Regions from separate parts of the Thalassospira sp. B30-1 genome, predicted to be linked through region 2. Evidence: riboswitches for the same ligand, from Rfam matches in the RefSeq annotation. Region 2 holds a riboswitch; each other region holds the start of a gene.

Region 1 (3,275 bases), 1.2 Mb from region 2:
GATCCCATTTTACGATGACGGACATTCTGGACCTCGCCAACATTCAAATTTATATTCATGCATCACATTCAAATAACAATTCATATATTAGTGAGTCAAGAACATTCAAACCATGATTTGAATGTTATCACACACAATGCCCGACGCCCCGAAAAAGTTGATGAATTACGCCAGCACTGCGGCCATAGTGACCACCCGATTTAAGAACCAAGGCCAACCGCCGCATGCCCCGTATTGTCATTTGCAAAACCTGCCAACCAGCACCTGATGCTGATCCGGACCCAAAGACGGATTTTGTCGATGCGGATGGTTTTGTGCGGCAGTTAGGCACGGCACTTGATCAGGCGGAATTGCCCGAAACGTTTGAAATCACGCAGGTTGACTGCATGGGATCATGCAGCGACCCGACATCGGTTGCACTTCAGGGAACCGGGCGGGCAAGTTATCTTTTTGCCGGATTATCGGCACATCGTGATATTGACGATATCATTGCCACCTGCCGGGAATATCTGAACGCCCCGGATGGATGGATCGAAGACGCACGCGGCTGCGGACGTCTTCGATTTTGCCTTAAGGCCCGTATCCCGGCCCTGTGATTATGGCGCAACCGAAACAGTCATGACCTGACGCAGTGGCTTATCGCCAACGGCAAGCTGGCTATGGTCATTGGCCGTAAGGGTCACGATAACCTCATTATCGCCCGCTGGAAGGTCTGCGATATGAAGCCACGGGCCATACAGGCGGGCGATCTTGGTGCCGTTAACATAGACATGAGCATGTCCCTCGCCCGGGATATGGGGACTGCTGGCATGTTCGGGGGCAAAACGGAAATTCTGCACCAAGAGATGCAGGTTCCAGCCACTGACCGGATCGGGCGCAATGGCAACATCAAGCCTTGGCGCATCAACGGCATCGGGCAGTGAAATGACGGCATCATGGCTGGCATGGGCACCGTTGACATTCATCGTGTCATGCGTATCACCATGGGCACTTTCCCCATGCGCGCGCGGATCGGAATGGTCATGACCATCAAGGGTGATGCCATTGCCCGCCGCCACCAGAAAGCCAATCCCGCCGCCAAAAACAAGCCCGATCCCGAAAAGAGCAAGTGAACGTGGCATTTCGTTTATCCAGACAAATCAATGAAAGAAAACAGGCGCGGAATATACCGCGCCTGATCAATGTGATTGCGTTTTACGCTTCCCGGTCGGCTTCACGCCGCCAGAAATGCCCGGCAAACAGCCCGGTCAACACCCAGGCCACCGCCCCGATACCAAAGGCACGCGCAGCAAACAGCGCGCCGAGTTCGGTCGGCACGGGACCGCTGAACTGATCGGGTTCCGGCGCACCGATAACATGGGGCGCCAGAAGCAGAACAACCGCCGCCCCCCACGCCAGCCAGTTCCGGCCAAAGGCGATCAGCCAAACCGCAAGTGCCGCGGTTGCCACCGTCGCAAACCACCAGATTTGCCGTTCATAGACATCGGCCGCAGCAACACCGGGCACCTCTGGCGCCAAGGTGAAGCCCGGTGCGAAATGCACGATGACAAACCCTGCAATGCCCCAGATGATGCCATTGCGCGCCGTCACCACATGACCACGATTTTCGGCAAAGGCCATGGCCGCGATCAGGATCAGTGCATAGCCGGTATAGACCAGCATGGTGAACAGGATGCTTAGCCCGTCACGCAGCGGATCAATCCCGCCGACATCCTGATGCGCGCTAACCGCGTCACCGCCGAAATGCACAAGGGCACCGGTTTCATACAGCTCCGCATGCAGCAAAACGGGCTGCACAAAATACAGCTGTAGCAGGGCCGCAATAAGCCCCGCTGCAGCACCAGCGAACAACGCGCTGGTTACTATGCGTGTGAACATGACTTAGTGGCAGGGAAAGCCGGTCGCGTGGCGCACATCGTGTGCCGCATCATGAAGCAGGTCCGCCTGAACGTGGCCGGTCACAAAGACAATCGCCATGCCGAAAACGGCACAGGCAAGGATCGGCAGAAGAACGGATTTTTTCGAAACGGCAAATGCCGCGGTCTGCGTGGTCATAGAAATCTCCTTTGCTGTCACACCCGACAGTCGGTTCGGGTCCATGCCTGGCAGGTCTCCTGGCTTGCGGGTCTTCATGCGTCGCCGACCTTCCCTGCTTTCGCAAGTGGTATGATGGCGGGCACTCGTCGCATACAGTCGCGGGGGCGGCTTTGGCTTTGACCGTCAAACAGACGGCTTTCCAAATTCCCTCTTCGTTTCCCAACCCCGAGCAGAGCGGGAAAAACCAAGCCATTCGTTTATGACGGTAATTTTGCGCAAGTGCAATGTGAAAACCACGCAGGCCGGGTGATCATTCGACGAACATATTCGCCCGATTGTCGATCTGCGACTGGAATGCCCGCAAAGATCAGTGCGGGGGTGGCTTAGTCGTGTGTGACGTGGGCAAAGACATCTCGAACAACACGGGAAATATGTTCGTCATCAATCTGATAGAAGATATGACGCCCGTTGCGCTCGGAGGCCAGAATGCGCTGATCGCGCAACTGACGCAGATGATGGCTGGTAAGCGACTGCGACATGCCCGATGCCTCGGCCAGTTCGCCAACGGTTTGCGGTTTTTCCATGCAGCGCAGAACAAGCTGCAACCGCCCGGCATCCCCCAAAAGCGCAAAGATTTTTGCCGCCGCCTCGATATCGGGCAGCGACAGGTTATGACCGGTGGCGCGCGACGCATCACGCGTTACGGCTTCCCCCTGTTCGGTGGAAAGGCCAAGACGTGCCGCGGTATCGCATTCCTGACAATCGTCACCATCATTATTGGCGCTGACCACGACCGGGCGGGCCGGTGTGACTTCGACTTTACGTGATTTTGCTTTGCTTTGTGACATGCCACTATTTTCCACGCCCTGCATCGCTTGGCAAGGGGACTTGATGTTTGCGTGCATGGAACTCCGCCACGCAGGGAACGTTACAGGTATGACACATCATCGAAAGTGCCCACCAGAACAAGGAGACACACCGATGCAAGAGCAAACAGCACTCGACATTTTTAATCTGCGCCAGTCCCACGACAGTTGGGAACGGAATGTTGCCGGTTACTGCGCGAAAAACGACATGCAGGTCGGAAATCTGCCCAAAGAGGTAACCGGCCCCTATAACGAGATGAATGAGGCGTGGGAAAAGCTTAAGGCCGAAGGCGATGCCGCAAGCAACGCCACCGCAGAGTAGTTCCACAAGGCGACCGCAAATCTTGAAAAAGCATGGAACGATATGATTGG
Region 2 (3,275 bases):
AGGCGGCCTTATCATTTCATATCGATACGCTTGGCGTGACCCGGATCGAACATATAACCGGCGTCGATCAACCGGGCTGGCGGGTGACCGGGGTTAATCTGCGTTACTGATTAAAGGGGGCTGTGCAGTTGCCGATACCCTGTTGGGCTTGAATGACATGCCACACAGGGTATCAGTTTTCAGGCGGATTTCCGTTGATCGGTTTCCTGCGCATCGACAAGTGCATATTCCGACAAAAAGCGATCTACCATATCGGCAGAGACATCGTATCTGCCACAGATTGACGCGACATCGTCAAGATAGGCTTCGTAGTAGGGAATAGGCCGACTGCGCGATTTGCCGCGAAGCTCGTTGATTTCCGTAAAGTCGGATGCAAATTCCGGTGCTTCGATAACCTGAATGATCGTGTCGTCGATGATGGCGGCGGGTTTGCCTTTGTATTTCTTGCCACAGGCTGAAAGCATTTTGCTGGCGGTCGGGATGGATATCCCGGGCTGGCCCAGAAGCAGTGACATTTGATCTTCGTCGAAATCGTCATTTTCGAACAATTCTACGAGTTTCGTCAGGTCACGGACCAGAAGAGAAAGCGCATTTACGCGGATGCCACGCGCATGCGACCAAATGATGGTCGCGACAACACCACAGGTCGGGCGGCTGGCATAAATGTTTCGAACATCACGACGCGCCAATGATATTTCACCATTTACAGCATGATGTTGCAGGAATTCGGGAAAGGATTGATCATTATAGCTCAATCTATCCAGCAGCCCGCGCCACATGTCTTCGCGTGATACGGTCTGCCAGGTTGTTGATTTCAGATTCCGAATTCGTTGAATTTGTTCATGAATTGCCATTTGATCAGCAAATTTCCAATTAACCCCAAGAAGTTTTTCCGAAACCCTTTGCGGTTTCGGCATCCGGACTTTGTTTGTTTTGTAATGTCCGGCGGTCACGCGGGCGGCTTTTGTCGGCTCTGATCCATCGTGACAAAATTATGTTCTCCTAAAGAATAACCGCCGACAAGCAGTCAATTCTTACAAATACTGACCTTATGGCTAGGTCGGAGTTTGGGCTTTGGTCGTGGGGGTAAAGCTGCTAGGTTCGGCGCTGCCGTTTGGTGATGGGAAACCGGTGTGATGCCGGTGCTGCCCCCGCAACTGTAACGGGTTGGGTGATCCGGGTGATGTGATGTCACAAGCCACCGGTAATGTTGATTTGCAGACAACATGCCGGGAAGGCGGATTGCTTTCATGCCCGCAGCCAGGAAACCAGCCATCGGTATTCCTGTTCGTAAGGATATGGGGTAACGCAATCCGGCCTCGGTGGGAGGTCAAGGCGAAGGAAAGTGGGTATGACCCAGAATATGGCTGATAGCAGCCAGCTTGCCGGGATCCATCTGATCCTTGGCGGTGCCAGATCGGGCAAAAGCCGGTTTGCTGAAAACCGGATCAACCATGCAGGCGGCGGTATTTATGTCGCGACCGGTCGTGCATGGGACGAGGAAATGGCAAATCGCATCGAACTTCACAAATCATCGCGCGGCGAAATGTGGCAAACGATTGAGGAACCGCTTGATCTTTGCGCTGTCCTGTCTGCCTGCAATCACGACGGCAGTAAACCGGTTCTGGTCGATTGCCTGACGCTTTGGCTGACCAATCTGATGCTGGAAGATCGCGATATCGGGGCCGAGTTTGACCGGCTTTGCGACCTTTTGCCGGGGCTGGATATCCCAGTTCTTCTGGTTTCGAACGAGGTTGGTTTCGGGATTGTGCCGGAAAATGCCATGGCGCGCAGCTTTCGTGATCATGCCGGACGATTGCATCAACGGATTGCCGAGCTTGCCAATCAGGTGACGCTTGTGGTTGCGGGCATTCCGATGTCGGTTAAATAGATCAGAATTCATAGATTTAAGGGTAATTGAATATGGCACAGCTTGGAAAAATTCCGGCAACAGTGATCACCGGTTTTCTTGGTGCAGGCAAAACCACGATGATCCGCAATATGCTGGAAAATGCCGGGGGTAAGCGGATTGCGCTGATCATCAACGAATTTGGTGATCTGGGCGTGGACCGCGAGGTGATTAATGGATGTGGCATATCGGGTTGTGCCGAGGACGACGTTGTCGAACTTGCAAACGGTTGCATCTGTTGCACGGTGGCCGATGATTTCCTGCCGACCATCAAGGGCCTGATTGATCGCGACACGCCGCCTGATCATATCGTTATCGAAACGTCAGGACTGGCATTGCCAAAACCGTTGGTCAAGGCGTTCAACTGGCCGGAAATCCGTTCACGGGTCACGGTAGATGGTGTGGTGGCTGTTCTGGACGGGGCGGCATTGCGCGACGGTCTGTTTGCCCATGATCATCATGCGGTTCAGGCCCAACGTGAGGCTGATGATAATCTTGATCATGAAAGCCCGCTTGAGGAACTGTTTGAAGAGCAGCTTCATTGTGCGGATATGGTGGTTCTGAACAAAACCGATTTGCTGAGCGCTGCCGAAATTGCCAAGGTAGAGGCAGATATCCGGGCCGAGCTGAAACGCCCATCGGTCAAGATCATCGCGACCGCGCATTCGAAGGTCGAAAATGCTGTTTTGCTGGGACTTGGAGCGGCGGCCGAAGACGATCTTGATAGCCGCCCCTCACATCATGACGATGGTCACGAACATGACCACGACGATTTTGAAAGCTTTGTCGTGTCACTTGACGCGGTTGACGATGCGGCCGTACTTGAAAAACGCCTGATTGATGTCGTGCGTCAGTTCGATGTCCTACGGATCAAGGGTTTTCTTGATATTCCCGGCAAGCCGATGCGCCAGGTTGTTCAGGGCGTTGGTGAGAGGTTCCAGCGTTATTTCGACCGGCCGTGGGCCGAAACCGAAACGCGCCGGTCGGAACTGGTGGTGATCGGCTTGCATGGCTTGGATCGCGGTGCCATCGAAGCGGCAATCAAGGCATCGTGACGTTTTGAAATTGTAAGATCATCCGGTCGACAACGTTGTGCGGGCGGATGATCTTGAACCAGCACACGATAAAAGAAACGGACATTTCCGATGCATCTGCTTGCCGCCCAGCCTGGACTTGTTACCGATGGAAGCGAAGCCGTCGATCTGGGGCAAAGCCCGGGCGATGTCGTTATCCTGTCGGCGGCAGAGTCCGAGCTTGCCTGTCTGGCGGGGGCGCAGGCGCGATTGACTTCGGCATTTGGTGATGTGACACCATCGCTGCGATTGGCAAGCCTTTTGCAGTTGGGCCACAACATGTCGGTCGATCT
Region 3 (3,275 bases), 660 kb from region 2:
ATCCTCCTTGTCTGGATCATGGCGCTTACTGTGATTGCAAATGGTGGCCTGATGAATACACAGAACTCTTGATCAATTGCCTGATTCTCCAGACAGGGTGAAAACCGCTTTTCAGGATGGTTTTGGTTGCTATAGTTCATATTAGAGAAACAAAGGAGTTTGGCGATGCCTGTGTTTGAAGAGATGTCTGAGCTGATTGACAGATACTGCGAAGGCGAAGGTGTTGCCGAGACGCCGGTAAAGGCGGTGCATCTGTATCGTGCGACCGGGCCGTCGATGAAAGTTCCGACAATCTACAAGCCATGCCTTTGCATTATCGCGTCAGGTGCCAAAGAGGTCACTCTGGGCGAGGCGGTTTTCAGTTATGCGCCCGGAAAGTATCTGGTGGCGTCGGTCGACCTGCCGATTGTCGGCTGTGTGACAAATGCCAGTGCAGCACTTCCGTATCGCAGTTTGTCGATTGAACTGGATGGTCAGATGTTGGGCGATCTTGTCACCCAGATTGATCTTCAGGTCGGCTCGGCATCCGAAAGCGATTGCGGTCTTCATGTCGATAACGCCAGCGATACCTTGCTGGATGCCGTGATGCGCCTGTTGCGCCTGTGCGATGAGAAAGACGATATTTCGGTGATGGCGCCGATGCTTCTGCGCGAAGTGCATTATCGCCTTCTGCGCGGCCTTCAGGGGGCCAGGATTGCGCAAATCGGCATGGGCGGCAGCAACATGCAACGCATTTCCAAGATCATCCGCCTTATGAAGGACGATTTTGCCGCACCGCTTCGGGTCGATGATCTGGCGGCACAGGCGAATATGAGCCCGTCTTCCTTCCATCATCATTTCAAGCAGGTAACCTCCATGAGCCCGCTTCAGTATCAGAAACGCCTTCGCCTGACGATGGCGCGCCAGATGATGCTGACCGAAATGAAGGATGCGGCAACCGCGGCCTATGAAGTCGGATATGAAAGCGCATCACAATTCAGCCGTGAATATGCCCGCATGTTTGGCGCGCCACCGATGCGCGATGTCTCGGCGATCCTTGGGCGGCTGGGCGGCGATGGCACGGCGGCGGCGAACGCCTATTGAAAATTGTAATCATTGCGATTTATTCGCAATTGGCTTGACCGGCCTTCGTGACTATGTGACACCGATAGATGTCAGTATCCGACAAGGATAAAGGGAATTCGAAGCCGTCCGTGAAGACGGTTAACCGAAGCTGCCCCCGCAACTGTAGGCGGTGAGTGTTTCCTTCTGAAAGCCACTGGGATATTTCCCGGGAAGGCAGGAAAACACAACGACCCGCGAGCCAGGAGACCTGCTGACATGAATACGACGGACCGGGCGGGGTGCCCCGGAGGATGTCGGTATATGTCACCGTTCCGGGCGGGCTGAAAGCCATTGGACCGCCCTTGGATCCCGGCATTTCCCGCCATTTTTCAGCACTTTAGCCAGTCCCTTGACCATAGTAGCTTTGATGTTATGTTATAACATAACATTTATTGGTTTGGTATGTCCGGTCGGGAAATGAAATTCCCGATCAGCATATCCATGAAAGGACGCAAAGTGATTGAACTGAACAAAAAGGTTCTTGCAGTCGGGGTGTTTGCTGCAGGACTGGCTTCTTTCGCGCAATACGCATCTGCCACGGAATATCCGCTCACACTGGAAAATTGTGGTCGAACCCTGACCTTTGATCAGGCTCCGAACCGTGTCGTATCGCTTGGCCAAAGCAGCACTGAACTGCTTTATCTTCTGGGACTGACCGACAGGGTGGTCGGAACGGCCGTATGGCTTGGCCCGGTGCAGGAACAGTTTCGCGACGTCAACGCCACCATTCCGCGTCTGGCAGACAACGATCCCAGCTTTGAAAGTGTGGTCGGCCAGAAACCCGATATGGTCGCAACCCAGTTCCAATGGCATATCGGCCCGAATGGCAAGGTCGGAACGATTGACCAGTTTGCTGAACTTTCAATCCCGGTCTATACCGCACCAGCCGATTGCGTCGGTAAGGACAACACCACGGGCGGTGACGGAACGCGGATTGATGCCTTTTCGATGGATCAGATCTATCAGGGGATAGCCGACCTTTCGAAAATCTTCGATGTCGAGGAACGCGGCGCAGATCTGATTGCCGATTTCAAAGCCCGCGAACAGGCTGCGCGCGAAAAAGTTGCCGCCGTGAATGGCAAGGGAATTTCGGCACTGTTCTGGTTTTCCAGCGCCGAAATCGATGTTGATCCGTTTGTTGCCGGGCAGAAAGGCGCACCGGCCTATGTCATGTCGATCCTTGGTGTGGAGAATGTCATCGACAGTGATGATGAATGGCCCACAGTCGGGTGGGAAACCATCGCACGAACCAATCCCGATATCATTGCGATTGGCAAAATGGATCGTCGCCGTTTTCCGGCCGATGACTGGGAACTGAAAATGCAGTTCCTGAAATCCGATCCGGTAACCCGTCAGATGAATGCGGTCAAAAGCGGAAATATCGTCGTCATGGATGCCCAGTCGATGAACCCGACCATGCGGACAATCGACGGCATTGAAACCCTGGCCAAGGCAATCGAGGCGTTCGAGGCAACCCAGTGATCGGGCCAATGATCGGGAATATCATTTCCAGCCCCGTTTTCATGAAACGCATCAGCGTGGCATTTGCCGCGCTGATGTTGCTGGCAGCGGTCCTGGCGGTTGCCGCATCGGTGGGCGAAACAGCGATCCCGGTGGGCACGGTGATCAATACGATTGCCAATCATTTGTGGGATGCCGGTCATCCGGTGGATGCGATTGATGCCGGTATAATCTGGAACTATCGGCTGAGCCGCGCCATCGTTGCCGCAAGTTGCGGGGCGGCCTTGGCCGTTTCCGGTGCGGTCCTGCAGGCGCTTTTGCGCAACAGTCTTGCCGATCCCTATCTGCTCGGCATTTCGGCCGGGGCATCGACCGGTGCGGTCAGCATCGTGATCCTAGGTCTTGGGGCCGGGATGCTTTCGCTGTCACTTGGTGCATTTATCGGCGCAGTGGCGGCATTCGCCTTTGTGACCCTTCTGGCGTTACAGGCCGGGCGCGGCACGGGGGCGATCATTCTGGCCGGGATTGCCGGATCGCAGATGTTCAATGCCCTGACATCCTTCATTGTCACCAAATCGGCTAGTGCCGAGCAGGCGCGCGGCATCATGTTCTGGCTTCTGGGCAATCTTAGCGGCGTGCGCTGGCCCGATGTGTGGCTGGCTTTACCCGTGGCTCTTGTCGGGCTTGTCGTGTGTCTTTGGCATGCTCGC

Evidence for each region. Region 2 has a riboswitch for cobalamin ahead of cobU (bifunctional adenosylcobinamide kinase/adenosylcobinamide-phosphate guanylyltransferase). Riboswitches for the same ligand answer to the same signal wherever they lie in the genome.
Region 1: it holds a riboswitch for cobalamin, as region 2 does, so the genes downstream of both, IT971_RS05350 (CbtB domain-containing protein) here and cobU (bifunctional adenosylcobinamide kinase/adenosylcobinamide-phosphate guanylyltransferase) in region 2, are expected to answer to the same signal.
Region 3: it holds a riboswitch for cobalamin, as region 2 does, so the genes downstream of both, IT971_RS02770 (ABC transporter substrate-binding protein) here and cobU (bifunctional adenosylcobinamide kinase/adenosylcobinamide-phosphate guanylyltransferase) in region 2, are expected to answer to the same signal.

What each region holds. Positions count from the first base shown of each region.
Region 1 is NZ_CP065232.1:1,155,328-1,158,602, reverse strand. It holds gene IT971_RS05370 (heavy metal translocating P-type ATPase) at 1-25, opposite strand, end outside; gene IT971_RS05365 (DUF1636 domain-containing protein) at 225-596, shown strand; gene IT971_RS05360 (hypothetical protein) at 597-1,121, opposite strand; gene IT971_RS05355 (CbtA family protein) at 1,195-1,878, opposite strand; gene IT971_RS05350 (CbtB domain-containing protein) at 1,882-2,055, opposite strand; cobalamin riboswitch at 2,087-2,301, opposite strand; gene IT971_RS05345 (helix-turn-helix transcriptional regulator) at 2,421-2,885, opposite strand; gene IT971_RS05340 (hypothetical protein) at 3,019-3,225, shown strand.
Region 2 is NZ_CP065232.1:4,739,611-4,742,885, forward strand. It holds gene IT971_RS22075 (histidine phosphatase family protein) at 1-110, shown strand, start outside; gene IT971_RS22080 (hypothetical protein) at 180-755, opposite strand; cobalamin riboswitch at 1,068-1,292, shown strand; gene cobU (bifunctional adenosylcobinamide kinase/adenosylcobinamide-phosphate guanylyltransferase) at 1,352-1,891, shown strand; gene cobW (cobalamin biosynthesis protein CobW) at 1,924-2,964, shown strand; gene cobN (cobaltochelatase subunit CobN) at 3,055-3,275, shown strand, end outside.
Region 3 is NZ_CP065232.1:612,344-615,618, forward strand. It holds gene IT971_RS02765 (AraC family transcriptional regulator) at 166-1,083, shown strand; cobalamin riboswitch at 1,139-1,335, shown strand; gene IT971_RS02770 (ABC transporter substrate-binding protein) at 1,546-2,586, shown strand; gene IT971_RS02775 (iron ABC transporter permease) at 2,628-3,275, shown strand, end outside.